Regions from separate parts of the Paenibacillus borealis genome, predicted to be linked through region 2. Evidence: predicted binding sites of a transcription regulator. Region 2 holds the regulator's gene; the other holds the start of a gene.
What was found. Region 2 encodes Rex, which represses fermentation and respiration genes when NADH is low (regulators of the CRP and FNR family bind a similar motif). Its sites were predicted from a motif close to TTGTGAAATATTTCACAA; they were not measured.

Region 1: a site for Rex is predicted at 2,374-2,391, ahead of PBOR_RS14385 (helical membrane plugin domain-containing protein). Genes of this name have one in related genera too.

What each region holds. Positions count from the first base shown of each region.
Region 1 covers NZ_CP009285.1:3,467,826-3,475,729, reverse strand. Annotated here, with positions in the region: gene PBOR_RS14395 (alpha/beta fold hydrolase) at 1-436, opposite strand, end outside; gene PBOR_RS14390 (NAD(P)/FAD-dependent oxidoreductase) at 639-1,817, opposite strand; gene PBOR_RS14385 (helical membrane plugin domain-containing protein) at 1,857-2,294, opposite strand; gene PBOR_RS14380 (nitroreductase family protein) at 2,620-3,237, shown strand; gene PBOR_RS14375 (hypothetical protein) at 3,344-3,967, opposite strand; gene PBOR_RS14365 (hypothetical protein) at 5,050-6,027, opposite strand; gene PBOR_RS14360 (sigma-70 family RNA polymerase sigma factor) at 6,006-6,599, opposite strand; gene PBOR_RS14355 (LysR family transcriptional regulator) at 6,794-7,690, opposite strand.
Region 2 covers NZ_CP009285.1:5,241,394-5,249,297, reverse strand. Annotated here, with positions in the region: gene dinG (ATP-dependent DNA helicase DinG) at 1-2,272, shown strand, start outside; gene PBOR_RS22220 (redox-sensing transcriptional repressor Rex) at 2,413-3,066, shown strand; gene PBOR_RS22215 (amidohydrolase) at 3,053-4,354, shown strand; gene PBOR_RS22210 (cell wall elongation regulator TseB-like domain-containing protein) at 4,381-4,902, shown strand; gene PBOR_RS22205 (aminoglycoside adenylyltransferase domain-containing protein) at 5,216-5,983, shown strand; gene PBOR_RS22200 (hypothetical protein) at 6,454-6,996, shown strand; gene PBOR_RS22195 (AAA family ATPase) at 6,989-7,904, shown strand, end outside.

The DNA.
Region 1 (7,904 bases), 1.8 Mb from region 2:
GGGGCAGCGCCCGCTCATAAGTAAGCTCCTTATATTCGCCTGCGGCATCTATCAGCACAAGTCCTGCTGTCCGGTCAGGATAGCAGCAAGCGAAGAGCCTGGCTACCAGCCCGCCAAAGGAATGACCGACGAGAATATATGGCGCCTTAATACCCAGCAGCGAAAGCAGCCGGTACAGTTCATCCACCAGATCCTGACAGGAACGCGGTCCGGGTACTCCCGGGCTGTTCCCGGTGCCTGCTCTGTCATAAGCCAGGGTTGAGGCATGCTGCGCAATACTCTCCTGCACACCGGTCCAGGAATCGCACCCGTCACCCAATCCGGATATAAATATAACGGCCGGCGCACTGTAGGCAGAATATTTATAAAACAATCCGCGGCCCTGGCCGTCCGTCTGAACCTCCATCCAATTGCAGATAAACCCGTTTCGAATCATCTTCTCCTCCTGAGGCCGTGTAAAAAGTTCATATACAGGCTATGCACCTCATTTAGATTAAATCGCCTTCCAGTAATTTACTATGTAATTTCACACAGCTCTCCCTCATTGAAAAAAATCCCCCTCAACTGCCTGGAGGCGGTTGAAGGGGATTATCAGCTGCATGGAAGCAGCTTGGAATGGATTAGCTGGATATAAAGGATTAATAAGCCAGGCTGAATAACCCGTGAATATGAGTCAAATACCGGATATTGCTGGCTTCCTTCATCAGCGTTGCCGGCAGACCTTTCAGCGGTGTGGAATTGCCGCCGACAATCGCCACCCCGTCTCTGCGTCCCAGACTGGCAAGTGTTCCGGAATTCACCGGGCTGAATGTCTCGGAAGCTTTATCGTTCAGATAAGCATACAGATTGTATCCAATCAGTTCACCCATCTGCCAGGCGATCTGTGCCGTTGGCGGATACGGACGGCCGTCCGGCGCGAAGACAACCGCACTGTCACCGGCTACAAACACATTCTGGTGTGAAGTGGATTGCAGGAATTCATTCACGGTTGCGCGGCCGCGGTTCACTTCAAGCCCGGACTCACCGATCAGCGGGTTACCCTGCACGCCGCCGGTCCAGACGAAGGTATTCGCCACAATCTGGCGGCCGTCCTTCAGGTCAATGGTATTACCGGCCACGTTCGTAACGGGAAGACCCGTCAGGAACTGAACCCCCCGTTTCTCGAGGCTGGTTGTAGCGCGCTCAATCAGATGATCCGGCAGGACCGGAAGAATCTTCGGTCCGGCTTCTACGAGCAGCAGCTGAATTTCTGCAGGATTCACTCCATATTTCTTAGTCAGCTTAGGCAGCACATCGGCAATTTCACCAACCAGCTCAACACCTGTCAAGCCGCCCCCGCCGATCAGGATGGTTGCATCAGCCGCGTTGCGGCTTTTGGCATATTCACGGATCCGGTCTTCAATATGTCCGTGAATCCGCAGGGCATCTGCCGCCGATTTCAGCACCATGCTATATTCTTCAAGTCCCGGAATGCCGAAATAAGCCGTTGTGCTGCCCAGACCGACTACAAGGGCATCATAGGTCAGCATTACCCCGTCCGAGAGAATGACCTGCTTGTTCTCCACCGAGAACGAATTAACCTTGGCAATTTTCAGATCGATATCCTTACCGGCAAACAGCTTCGCCAGCGGCATGGCAACTGCCTGTTCAGAAGCGCTGCCGGCTGCAAGACGGTGGAGTTCTGTAATGATCTGATGTGTGGGATACTGATTAACCACTGTAACTCTGGCTTCAGCTTTGCTCATATATTTGCGCACGGTCAGAGCACTCAGCAGACCGCCGTAACCTGCACCTAGAATGACTATATGTTTTGACATAATAATTCCTCCGTCCTTACGATTAAGAGTTGACAATAATTATTTACCGGATTGCCGTTCACCGCTGACCTGCAGGTATGCATTCATGAAACGGAGTACGTTCTGTACCTGAGGGTCCTTGATCATTTTCATCATGCCAAACAGGCTGACCGTTTCACTGCTTGCATCCGCGCGGTCTTTCGCTTCAATAACCGTAGCCGCCAGATTCTTGACAGAGCCTACCACAGGACCCGCCATCTCTTTGATTGCGCCTACCGTATCACTTTTGAGTACTTCATCCGATGCAACCGACTGTACGAAATCAACTGATTTGGTCAATGCACTGACCAGCTGTGTAATCTGCGGGAGCTGCTCCACCAGAAGAATTAGGGATTCCTGAACTTCAGGCTTCAGAAGCTGATTCAGAATATCCTCTTTGGGAAGGGATGCTGCGGGTATTTCTTGTTCAGAAGGGATTTGAGTAATTGTTTCTGACATAACGAAGTCTCCTTTACAATGGCGTTGCTGCTTAAAAATAGTCATCCTTAAAAACTATGTGACTATTATAACACTCTGTTTGTTATAAATGTCACAATCTTATTGGCTTTATAGCCTTATTTTGTGATTAAAATCACTTCTTTTCTTCCGTTTTCATATTTTATCGACTATTTGAACTTAAATTCACAATTTATTGTTGTATAATCATTGACGAACGCTTGCGGTTGTGATATTTTAAGCAAGTAACTTAATGTAAGTTTATTTATTAATATCAGCTATTGATTATTACTAACCAACATACATATCACAATGGAGGTAATTATTTATGAGTACTTTTTCAGAATTGGTTCAGTCCCGCAGATCGGCTATGAATTTCGTAGAAGGGGTAAAAATCCCGCAGAATGAGCTTGAAGAGATGTTCTCACTGGCACGGCTGGCTCCCTCAGCCTTCAACCTGCAGCATGCCCACTACAAAGTCATCAGCGACGACACTGTGAAGGAAGAAATCCGCAAAGGCGCATACGGCCAGTACAAAATCCACACCGCGTCGGCTGTCATCGTCGTGCTGGGTGACAAAAACGCCTACCAGCAGGCTCCGGAAATCTATAGCGGGCTTAAAATGCTGGGTGCCATGAGCGAAGAGGATTACGACCGCACCATTCAATCCATCAATGACTCTTATACCGGAAAGGATGCTTTCCAGCGTGATGAGGCGATCCGCAATGCTTCCTTGTCGGCTATGCAGTTCATGCTGATTGCCAAGGACAAGGGCTGGGATACCTGCCCGATGATCGGTTTCGATCCGGAAGCGGTGAAGGCCACCCTCGGGCTCGGCGACAATTTCGTTCCGGTAATGCTGATTACGATCGGCAAAGACAATAAGCACAAAATTAGACCACGCGGCTACCGCAAGCCGGTTAATGAGTTTGTAGAGTTCATCTGAGCTTAAACCTGGGCCACTGGTTCACAACAACAAAAAGGTCTTCCGGTTAAGCAACCGGAGGACCTTTTTTGTTGTGATTGTATAGGACAGATCTTCAATCAGATGTTCATCTGGCATAATGTAAAATAGCCGCTGCCGCGCGTTCCCGGCGCTCCGCATCGGGACTGTGCAGGGCAGCCTTCAGAACAGCCAGCGCCTCAGCAATTGTTGCTTCATCCACACGGGCCGGAGAATGAACAGCTTCTCCATCGCCAGCAGAGGAATCTGCAAGCCACAAATCCATTCTTGCTGCAGGCAGCACTCCTGAATACCGGGTAACTTCCTTATCTGAAGCAAGCAGTGCTTGTACTGCAGAATTCACACCACTGCGGGGCAGACTCTTCAGCCAGGTTACTCCGCGCCGATGCGCGGTTCCGCCCTTCATGTTCTCTTCCCGGCCATCATAGAAATAATCACCCAGATCGCCAAGGTATACCCATTCCTCATCCGCAATCAGCACATAATCCCCGTCCTGCATCACGTTGACGAAGGCGTCGAGACTGCTGAGAGCCTCTTCCAGCTCCTGCTCCTGATAAGCTCCGGATGCAGCCAGCGTGCTGCGGATATCCTCTCTTCCGCTGGTCTCCAGATCTCCAACAACGGGATCTCCCGCACATACATAATTATCCTCCAGAAAGGACTTGATTAACCCGCAGCGGGTTCCTTCAAGCTTCACAGCAAACAAATTCATCCTTTTCTTCCTCCTTCAAGTGCCCGGATGCCTGAACCGCAACATAACAATCAGTAAATTATACAGCAACCGGAAATACTTTTGCTGTCCTTTTTTAGACAGCACCGTTACAGATACAAATTTGCCCTGCAGATGAATCAAGCTAGAGATTGTGAAGCTTAGCAATTGCACATTTCCTCACCTGAGCTTGGCGGGTTCATGAACTCATCAGCTCGTGAGGAGGACTGACATTCCGTTAATGTCCTGAAACACCTTGTTTCAGTGCTTGAAAGAACAAGATAAAGGATTCTCAGTCCGAATCATCCTGATCAAGAGGCTTCTTTGGCGAAATAAGGGCCTCTCAGTCCACTTCAGCAAGAAATCCGCTTCGATGTACCGGCAGCCAGTCAGCGGATTGACACTGCCGATAACGATTCAGAGTATTTATACCTATTTGCAGGGACTCGGTAACGTTGGATCAAGTTTAGAGTGAACAACTATTGCTCGGGATCATTTATTGTGTGCAGCAGGATAAGATCCTCCTCATAAAAAACTAAGGATACGGAAGAATAATAGCGCTTACATGACTTTTCGGCGGGAAACAACCACAAATTTGAAGTATCCGCCTTTTTACGGCTGCGGTGAATCCCGGTATAATACAGGTATCAGCTCAAGGAACCATACACTGTGGTAAGAACATATGCTGGGGCAGAATCTCCGGCAGTCCTCTTAAGCAGCTGTACTCCCTGAGATCTGAGACTATATCTTTGATCCTGGCGTTAAAGCTTTCAATCCATCCCTACACGAAATGGTATGAGCTTCTTAAAGCTCAAAAGCCCACAATCAATCCTATCGTGATCAGCGGATGAATTAGAGAAGAATTAATGGGCAGGATAGGCAAATTGACTGCCGCCTCGGACGATTTCTACCCGGCTGAGTACAAAGGATAGGATAAGGAGTCTGAGAAGAACATGGGTATAGTGGTTATAGTATAAACCTCTATTGTTGATGAATTTATCAGCAGTAGAGGTTTATATGTGTTATAGGGGGATTTATTTTAGTTATTGCGGGACAAGCATGCAATTGAACTTGGCATAGCTGCTTTAGCGAAGCCCTTCGGCAACTTTAAGCAGAGTCTCTTTGGATACCTCCGGTGATTCTGTGCTTACTTCATGCAGAATGTTCCATCCGTTAGTTTCCCCTAGCTCGATCCACTGGATATAAGCATAATAGTTATTTGGGTTCCCATAAGCTTCTTTATTCACAATATATAAAGCATCTAAAGATCCAACCTTCATCTCCTCAACCGTAGTAGCCGCTGCAAAATTTGCTGTGAGCTGCGCTTCAAGTCCGCTAGGCGTATACTTAACCACAATTGCATCACTTTTTCCTCTTGGACCCTCATATATGAGCTGCGGACTTACAGTCTTAGCTATTCTATTAGGAGTATTGAAGCTCTTGATCCAGGCATAATCCTCACCGGGCTTGACCCTTTTCGAGAGGACATTGGTGTATTTCTTTACCCAGGAGTTGTCTATAATCCCAAGCTGACTGTCAGACATCGCTCCTGTAAAATGATACCCTTCCGGCAGACTCCCCGGTACGGCAAGCGCTCCTGTAATCGGCTCGGTTGCCACCTTCCAGCTCTCTATATCGGAGAACAGCTGCGGACGGTTCACCTTAAACAGGTCATATCCCCCTTCGGGCAGTGACACATACAGGAAGGCGGATTCATTCACAGCCAGTTTAGTCTGAATGTCTTCAACAAGCAGCTTCACGTGCTCACCGTATTCATTGGATTCAGTATAGTCCGAATGAACAATCACCTCTATTCCAGTAGAACCATATGTAACGGCCCATAACCTTTCCGCACCATAAACCGCGCCTCCAAACAGCATTATTCCGCAGAGAACAACCGCTATCCTTGCAGTGCCGCGAATATGTCTTTTGGTTTTCCGTTTGTTTTGGAATTTGAAGTACTGATCAAAGCTTGCGGAAATCTGTGTCTCCAGCTGTTTTGGCATAACCACATCCTGCTTAAAAGTGAAAATTTCCCGTTTCAATTGACTTTCGACAGGCATGTATAGTCCCCCTTCATCTCATCTTCCTCTGTAAATACGGCATGCTGCCGCAGCTTGCGCATTGCCTTGTGATGCCTGGATTTAGCGGTACCCAACGGGATTTCAAGGGCTGTGGCGATCTCGTCAAAGCTACATTCCCCATAGTAGCGCAGAACAATCACACTGCGCAGCTTAGGAGGAAGCCCAGCCACCAGCTGAAGCAGCTCACCCCGCTGTTCCTGCTCAATGAGCGGTGTATCCGCCCCCGGTAACAACACCTCTGACGCATTCTCCCTGCTGCGGATCTGGATGCGCAGCCTGCGCCAGCTTCTCCGGCTCCAGTTGCTGCATTGCCGTACAATCATTCCGTTCAGCCATGCCCCGAAGGGCCGATTCCTGTCATACTGCGGAAGACAGCGGAACAATTCTATGTAGATTTCATTCACTACATCGGCCACATCACCCTGCCGGTCAACAAGCAGACAGACTGTCCCGTACACCTGCTGTTTGATACTGTCATGCACAGCAGTAAAAGCATCCTTATCTCCCTCTTTCAGCCTTTGCAGACAGCCATGCAGCTCTTCCTCGGTCATCCGTCTCTCTCCTTTCTGTCTTGGTCTTCACTCTATATTGGTCCGCTGCGGGACAAAGGTTCCCTTTGAGTACAATAAATTCAATCCTTGCACAAAAAGAAACGGCCGCCCATGAATTTCGTCATGAACAACCGGATATGGAAATAAAGTATAGTTGTCACAAACCGTTCTTATCAGCTCTTATTAGTTCTATTCTACATATGCACAGGTACCCCCAACTCGCGCTTCAAAAATTGATATATTTGTAAGCTGGCCCCCCTCAGCGGGTAATCCGCTGTTCTGCAGGCGATTCCGCAGCTCATATCCACCGCTGGTCCTGACAGCTTCCGCACCACTGTACCAGCCGGGAGAGGCTGCAACGTAATCTCAGGTACAAAAGCCATTCCAATGCCGTTCTCCACATAGAATTTCAAGGCGGACATGCTGCCGATTTCCATGGTGTTCAGCGGAGGGCCGGCTGCTTCCTGCAGAATGCTCTCCAGCTTCTTGCGGTAAGGACAATCCGCTGCCGTAATGAGCAGACGGTGTCCGCGGAGCCGGTCCGCAGTAATCTGCGTCTTTTTCACCAGCGGATGCTCCTCCGGCAGCAGCAATACGAACGCCTCCGTGAAAAGCGGCTCGAAATGCAGCTCCGTCCCCAGCTGCGGGGCCGAACACAGAATCATATCGAGTTCCCCGCGAAGCAGACGCTCACTGAGCACAGCTGTGCCGGCAATGTCTATAGATAGGCTGATCCGGGGAAAGAGCTCCATGAACTGGCTCATAAGCAGCGGCAGCCGGTAACTGGCAGTCGGATCGGTTGCACCGATGCGGACACTCCCTGCTCCTCCCGACTGCAGATCAGCAAGACTGCTCTGCAGCCGCTCCATGTCTTTCACAATCTGCAGGCTCTGCTCATGGAACAGCCGGCCGGCTTCCGTCAGGATCACCTGCTGTTTGCCGCGCTCCAGCAGCTGTACGCCCAGCTCCGCTTCGAGCTTCTGGATCTGCATCGTTACCGTGGACTGGGCATAGCTGAGCTCTTCGGCTGCGCGGATAAAGCTTCCTGTGCTTACAATAGTCTGAAAGGTTTTTAATGTTTTGAAGTCCATTTATGATAACCTCTTTCCAGCTTAAGATCGTTCTTCATTGCACTTTGTACAATAGAATTTGCGTTATCCGGCGCTAAAACCGGTTCTATTGTATTTCATACAATTGATTTCCGGATTTCAGCCCAAAGTCAACGATTCCACTGAATTCTACTGTACAGAGTGCAATAGATTCTATTTTTCGGCGGATTATAGAGCCATCTGTTGTACAAAGTGC
Region 2 (7,904 bases):
GCGTGAGCGCGAAATGGAGACCTTCCAGCCGGAAGGAGACCTGACCTTCTACCGCCAGCTGGCACTTGCTGTAGGTGACTGGGCAGAGCTGGCTCCGCCGCGAGATGAAGGATCTGACAACCCGCTGCAGAATATTACCTTCGGGGAGTATATGGAAGAGGTAACCAAGCGTCTGAAGGACACCCTTCCGCAGTATGAGAGCCGTGAGGCACAGGAACTGATGATCCATGAGGTCATAACGGCGCTTGATCAGGATAAGCACCTGCTGATTGAAGCGGGCACAGGTACCGGCAAATCGCTGGGGTATCTGCTTCCGGCCATTTATCACAGTGTCCGCAGCAATCAGAAGGTCATGGTCAGCACGCATACGATCAACCTTCAGGATCAGCTGCGTGAGCGCGACATCCCTCTTTTGACGAGTGTTGTGCCATTTCCATTCAAGGCTGCGATCTTTAAGGGAAGAGGGCACTATTTGTGTCTGCGCAAGTTTGAACATAGAATAAATAAAAAGGACTTCATAAGTCCCAGGGAAGAAGCGCTTACCGCTGCTCAGATGATTGTCTGGCTGACCCAAACGGAGACAGGCGATGATGAAGAGCTTAACTTAAGCGGGCGCGGCGGTGACTTCTGGGAGACCGTAGCCAGTGATACCGACTCCTGTCTGGGACGTTCGTGCCCTTGGTTCCGGAAATGTTATTATCACCGGGCTAAACATGAAGCCGGAATTTCCGATGTGGTGGTGACCAATCACTCCAAATTATTTGCAGACGTTAAGGCCGGGCATCAGCTGCTTCCGGCTTACGAGCATCTCATTATAGATGAGGCTCATCATCTGGAGGATATAGCCGGCAAACACCTCGGCATGCAGATGAAATACTTCACCGTAGCGCATACGCTCACCCGCCTGTACAAGGACAGCCGGAGCGGACAGCTGCCTGCTCTGCGCCAGACTCTGCAATCGTCCGGCAGTGAGCAGGCTTCGGAATGGAGCGGCGTCATCGACCGGATCTACCCGGATCTGCTTACCGTTAAGGAGTCCTGGGATACGCTTAGCGATAAGCTCTTCGCCCTGCTGCCTGAACGCAGCGATGCCGGAGCTGGTGAAGCCGGCCAGCTGGTCGCACGCCTGCAGCCGGGCAAGAAGCCCAAAGAGTGGGAGGAGCTGGCTGCCCTGGAGAATACACTCAACCTCAGCCTGAGCGATATCATCCGCAAGGGTGATAAAATGCTTAGTGAGATGCGTGATACGGACAGCCAGTCCTCATCGGACAGCCTCGTGACGGATATCGGCGGGTTGTTCAAGGACCTGGCCTCCATTAGAGAGCAGATCCGATTCTTTATGGGACTGAATGACGAGAATATTGTGTACTGGCTGGAGGGGAGCGGTAATTACCGCGGCAAGTCGCTGCAGATGTATGCCGTTCCGGTGGATGTCAGCACCCAGCTGCGGGAGCTGTTCTTCGACAAGAAGAGGAGTATCATCCTGACCTCGGCCACCTTGTCTGTGGATAAGTCATTCCAGTTCATGATAGATAATCTGGGTCTTGGCGAGGCAGCAGAGCAGGGGCGTCTGATGACAGCACTGCTTCCGTCTCCGTTCAAATACCGCGAACAGGCGCTGCTTGTCATTCCGCGTGATTTCCCGAGCGTCAAGGGAAGCATTGGGGATGCCCGCTTTGTAGATACGCTGGTCCATTCTCTGGCCGAAACTGCAGTGGCCACACGGGGGCGGATGCTCGTACTGTTCACATCCTACAAGATGCTGCGCCAGGTTTATGATCCGCTGAAAGAGGCGTTGGCTTCGCAGGATATCATGGTGCTAGGCCAGGGTGTAGAAGGCGGCAGCCGGAGCAAGCTGATCCGGCGGTTCCAGGACAGTTCGGCGTCTGTCTTGCTCGGTACGAGCAGCTTCTGGGAGGGTGTAGATATTCCCGGGGAGGCTTTGACCTGCCTGGCGATTGTCAGACTGCCCTTCCAGCCGCCAAATCATCCGCTGGCTGAAGCGAAATCAGAGCTGCTGCAGGCACAGAAGAAGAATCCTTTCATGAAGCTGTCTGTCCCGCAGGCCGTGATCCGATTCAAGCAAGGCTTCGGAAGGCTGGTCCGCACCGCACAGGACCGCGGAATTGTTATTGTATATGATACCAGAGTCATTGAATCTTATTATGGGAAGTATTTCCTGTATTCGCTGCCCGGTCCCAAGATGGAGCATATGCTGACTGATCAGATGGTGCCGCGGATTGCAGAGTGGCTGGAAGAAGGCGGGGTTTAATATCCGTTCCCCGGTTGATATTATGTATAAGTAATTATGGTTCTGAAGTCCCGCGCTCCACGGCTGCTGCCCAATTGGGCAGTACCGGAGCACGGTTCCTATAATCGGATTATCACATCAAACTTTTAGGAGGAGAAAACATGAAATCGGATAAAATATCGGAGGCCGTCGTCCGCAGACTCCCAGTGTACCTGCGTTTCCTGAACGATCTCCAAAAACGTGAAATCTCTACAGTTTCTTCTCAGGAGCTGGGACAGAAGCTTGATCTTAATCCCGCCCAGATCCGCAAGGACCTGGCTTATTTCGGTGATTTCGGCAGAAAGGGCATCGGTTATGACGTCTCTTATCTGATTGAGAAGATCCGTCATATTCTGAAGCTGGACCAGCAGATTAACGTAGCTCTAGTAGGTGCGGGTAATCTCGGCCACGCCTTGTCGAATTACAATGCCTACTTGAAGGATACGATGAAGATTACAGCTATATTTGATGCTTACGAGCCTAAGGTAGGCCAGCAGATCAACTCGTTGACTGTGCAGCCGATGAGTGAGCTGGGGGATACCATCCGTGCGCAGGGCATCCGTATCGGAATTATTACCGTTCCGGACAGTGAAGCACAGAACGTAGCGGATATTCTGGTGGATTCGGGCATTGAGGCCATCCTCAATTTTGCCCCTGTTATTCTTAAGACTCCGGCTAATATCCGGATTCATGCCGCCGATTTCACCACTGATCTGCAGAGTCTGGCTTATTATTTACATGACGGAAAGGACGAAGCTGAAGATGAGCAGCAATAAAACGATTATTAAAGACGGCCGTTTCCTGGTTCCAGGCAGCGACAAGCCGGTTCTGAACGGTTATATGACCATAGAGAATGATCTGATTACTTACATAGGTGAAGCGAAGCCTGTAATCGAAGAGGATGCCCGGGTTATTGACGGCAGCCGTCTGCTGTTTATGCCGGGTCTCGTCAACACCCACGGCCATGCAGCGATGTCCCTGCTGCGCGGGTACGGTGATGATATGGTGCTTCAGGCTTGGCTGCAGGAAAAAATGTGGCCGATGGAAGAGAAATTCACCGGTGAGGATGTGTACTGGGGAACCTCTCTGTCTGTTCTTGAGATGCTGAAGGGCGGCACTACGACCTTCCTTGATATGTATGATCACATGGACCGGGTTGCTGAGGTCACCGAGCAGTCCGGCATCCGCGGCGTGCTGATGCGCGGTGTCATCGGACTCTGTCCGGAAGAGGTCCAGAATCACAAGCTGGCTGAGGCAATTGCTTTTGCCCGTAACTGGCATGGTAAGGCTGACGGCCGAATTACTGCGATGCTCTCGCCGCATGCGCCTTACACCTGTCCTCCGGAGTTTTTCATGAAGTTTGTCCAGGCGGCTCATGATCTTGATCTGCCAATGCACACGCATATGTCCGAAACCCGCCATGAGGTGGAGCAGAATGTGGCCGATTACGGCCTGCGTCCGGTCGCTCATCTGGAGAAGCTGGGAATGTTCACCCGGCCGTCCCTGATCGCCCATGGCGTTCATCTGAATGATGAAGAGATTGAGATTCTGGCCCGCCACAATGTCGGTGTATCCCATAATCCAGGCAGCAACCTGAAGCTGGCCAGCGGAGTAGCCCGTGTTCCTGAGCTGCTCAGAGCAGGAGTTAAGGTCTCCCTGGGTACGGACGGTGCAGCAAGCAACAACAACCTGGATATGTTCGAAGAGATGCGTCTGGCCGCGCTGATTCACAAAGGCGTAAGCGGTGATCCGACAGCAGTACCGGCTCCAGAGGCGCTGCTGATGGCGACCGAATATGGTGCGCAGTCTATTTTCCTGAACCAGGTGGGCAGGCTTTCAGCAGGGATGAAGGCCGACTTCATCGCGATTGATATTGATCAGCCGCATTTGCTCCCGCATACCGATCTTTTGTCCCATGCAGTATATTCAGCCAGTGCCAAGGATGTCGAGCATGTCTGGGTGAACGGCAAACAGGTTGTGAAGCACGGACAATGCCTGACACTCGATGAAGAAGCCATCCGCCGCAAAGCACAGGAAACGTTCGAAGCTCTGCTTAAACGGTAATACAGGCTAAATGGAAAGGAAGCTGTATGTTGAAGAAGAGGAGAAAATGGCTTCCGCTGGGGATCTCCCTGGTTCTGCTCCTTCTGTTCGGACTAAGCCAGTTCTATGCCTACATTATGAAGGATCAGTGGAACGAGCGGAGTGAAGCCAAAGAGATTGCCAGAGCACGGGCCGGCTTAACTGAGATATCCAAAGCACAGAAATCCGTCTGGGATGAAAATGCGATTTACTGGGTGCTTACCGGAAAAAATGATGCAGGGACTGAAATGATGGTTTGGGTCCGCTTTACCAGGGAAGGCCAGCCTGCCGGAGGCGAAAATGATTTATACGCGGAGGAGCTCAGCAAAGGGACTTCTGAGGCGCAAATCCGTGATATTATAGCTGACCAGCTTCCGGGTATTACGATTAAGCGGCTGCTGCCCGGAGTATATAATGGAGAATATGCCTGGCAGCTGTTTTACAAAAAGGACGGCAGGTTCTATTACAGCTTCTATCGTTTCACAGACGGCAGTGCTATCGGTGAAGGGTATAGCCTGCCCAACCGGTAAGCGGCAGCCAGTATGGTTTACAGCAGGAGCGGGGGGACAGTTGAACTGTTCTCCCGCATTTTTTATGCATATAAGCCGGAATTTAAATGCTTCTTCAAGGGAGAGAACAGTCTATAGCCATTCTTGGACTTGTGACTCACCGGGAGCTATGGCTTAATAATACGGGAGGGGAAAATTCCAACCCGTTTCGATGGCTTGCCAGCTGGATAGCATCAATTAGTATATACGATGATACATACCGGATTGCCATATCGGAAGTATGTGTTCCCGGCATCTGTTTCAACCATAATTGACATTCAGGAGGATCATAAAGTTGGAAATTCTAGCCTATTTAGATCAGGCGGTAACGTTGTTCAAAGAGGAAATGGGGGCGAATTTGTCCGGGATTTATCTGCACGGTTCGCTGGCCATGGGCTGCTTTCATCCGGATAAAAGTGATATTGATCTGCTGATTGTCGTACACGACAAGCTTCCTGTAGAGGTTAGCCGGAAACTGGCCAAGAAAGTGATAGCTTATCACGACAGTCTGCCGAACCGGCGCGGGATTGAGCTAACTGTTGTACTGAAGAAATATCTGAAGAATTTTGTGCATCCGGCACCTTTTGAGTTTCATTTCTCGGACTTTCATCTGGACCGCTACAGAAATGATGAGAATTATTTATGCGGCGGTTATGAGGACAGGGATCTTGCGGCTCAATTTGCCGTCGTCTATCAGCGGGGATTTATTTTGTACGGTGAACCTATCCGCGAAGCGTTTCTGCCGGTAGACCGCCAATACTACCTGGATTCTATCCTAGGTGATATCGGAGATGCGGCTCAGCAAATCATAGATTCTCCTGTGTACTACACACTGAATTTGTGCCGGGTGCTGTATTTTGTGCGGGAAGAAGTAGTGTCTTCCAAAAAGGAAGGCGGGGAGTGGGGCCTGCAGCATTTGCCGTCCAGCTATCACGGGCTGCTGAAGCACTGCCTTGAAGAATATAGCGGTGTGGCGAGTGACAGTAGTTACGACCCGGAGTTATTAATTGATTTTGCAGAATATATGGCCGGCGAAATCAGACAGCACCAAGCCAAAGTGTAAATTCAAGCGGAGTGAAGCGGACTGAGAAGCCCTTATTTCTTCTAAAAAGCCTATTCTGGCATCGAAGCGGACTGAGATTCCGTTATCTTGTTCATTTGAGCCCGAAATGGGGTGTGATCGGTCAATTAACGGAATCTGAGTCCGAAACACTATGTCCACATCATCCAAAAGAGAGCGCCGCAGGCATTTATATGCTTAAGGGCGCTCTTTCTCTGTTATCCTTACGGCAAAGCTAATTCTGTACATATTTTTTGCCGATAAGAAAGATAATCTACTGAAACATCCAGAAATTAGTATCAAAAATTTTAAATATATTCACACTTTTATGTAAAATCGTATATACACCTATGATATACTACTACTTGTATCAAGACATGCTTAAGAGCATGTCAGTCTCGGATGGGCGCTAGACACGCTGGTTGGTCTTATTATAGATTTATGTTCGGTCATCATTGAGAGGAGGACGTTTCTTGAAACTGCGTCTTATGCCTGTACTGCTAACGTCTCTGCTGTCCGCTGCATTGTTATTCGGGGGCTGGTATTCCTATCGTCAGTTCGCCGTGCAGGAGCCGCTGCAAAAGCTCGTATCATCCTATGAGGGAGTGAAGGATTCCCATATTAGTATTAAACGCAATGAGGTTACTTTGAAACTTGATCTGCAGCCGGGAACGAAATTACGTGAGCTGGTGCAGTATGTATCCAAAGAGGGCAGCTCAGCTATCAATGGCCGGACACTAAAATTGGATGTTGAACAGAATTCCAGCGCTTTGCTGGATGAGTATTGGGATAAAGCCATGTTCTCTGTAGCAGAAGCTATGGAGAGCCGGAAGTATACATTAATCCCTGCCAAGCTGGATGGTCTGAAGGTGCAAGACAGCAAGTACAGCGGGGTTACAGCAACAACTGAAATTGATGACAACAACGTGTATGTGAGTCTGAGCAACGGGTCAGAGAGTAAGTTCATCATTCTGCCGCGTGCGGCGGCCACGATGGGAGTGTGGAACAATGCCTAAGTATTGGAAAGAAGTCCTGGCCGGATTTGTTCCGGTGATGCTGATTTTTATGGTTTTTGTCGGGATTAATATTTTCCCTGTAATTATTGCCTTCGGCATGGTTGTTGCCCTCCTGTTTATTGCCCACGCCCGCGGCGGTCTGACGGTGAATGCAGGCGCAGATAAGAAACGCAAGAAGAATGGCCCGTCCAAGCTTACTTTTGAAGAAATCGGCGGCCAGGACAACGCTAAGCAGGAGCTGCGGGAAGCACTGGACTTCCTGATCCGGCATGAAGAAATCAGTAAATTTGGGATTCGCCCGCTGAAGGGGATTCTGCTGACAGGCCCTCCGGGAACCGGGAAGACGCTGATGGCCAAGGCTGCCGCACATTATACCAACTCTGTTTTTGTGGCTGCATCAGGCAGTGAGTTTGTGGAAATGTATGTCGGTGTCGGTGCCGGACGTGTCCGCGACTTGTTCAAGGATGCCCGCACGCGTGCGCTTAAGGAAAATAAGCAAAGCGCCATTATTTTTATCGATGAGATTGATGTGATCGGCGGCAAGCGTGAAGGCGGACAGCAGCGGGAATATGACCAGACGCTTAATCAGCTGCTGACCGAGATGGACGGGATTTACAACAATGAAACCCCGCGCATTCTGCTGGTAGCGGCAACGAACCGCAAGGAAATGCTTGACTCTGCACTGCTGCGTCCGGGCCGGTTCGACCGTCACATCCAGGTTGACATGCCGGACAAGAAAGGCCGCAAGTCAATTCTCGATCTGCATGCCAAGAACAAACCGCTGCATGAAACGGTAAGTTTGGATAAAATCGCCGAGGAAGCTTATGGCTTCTCGGGTGCACAGCTGGAAAGCGTAATGAACGAAGCGGCGATTTACATGATGCGTGAGAATCTGACCCAGGTAGAGC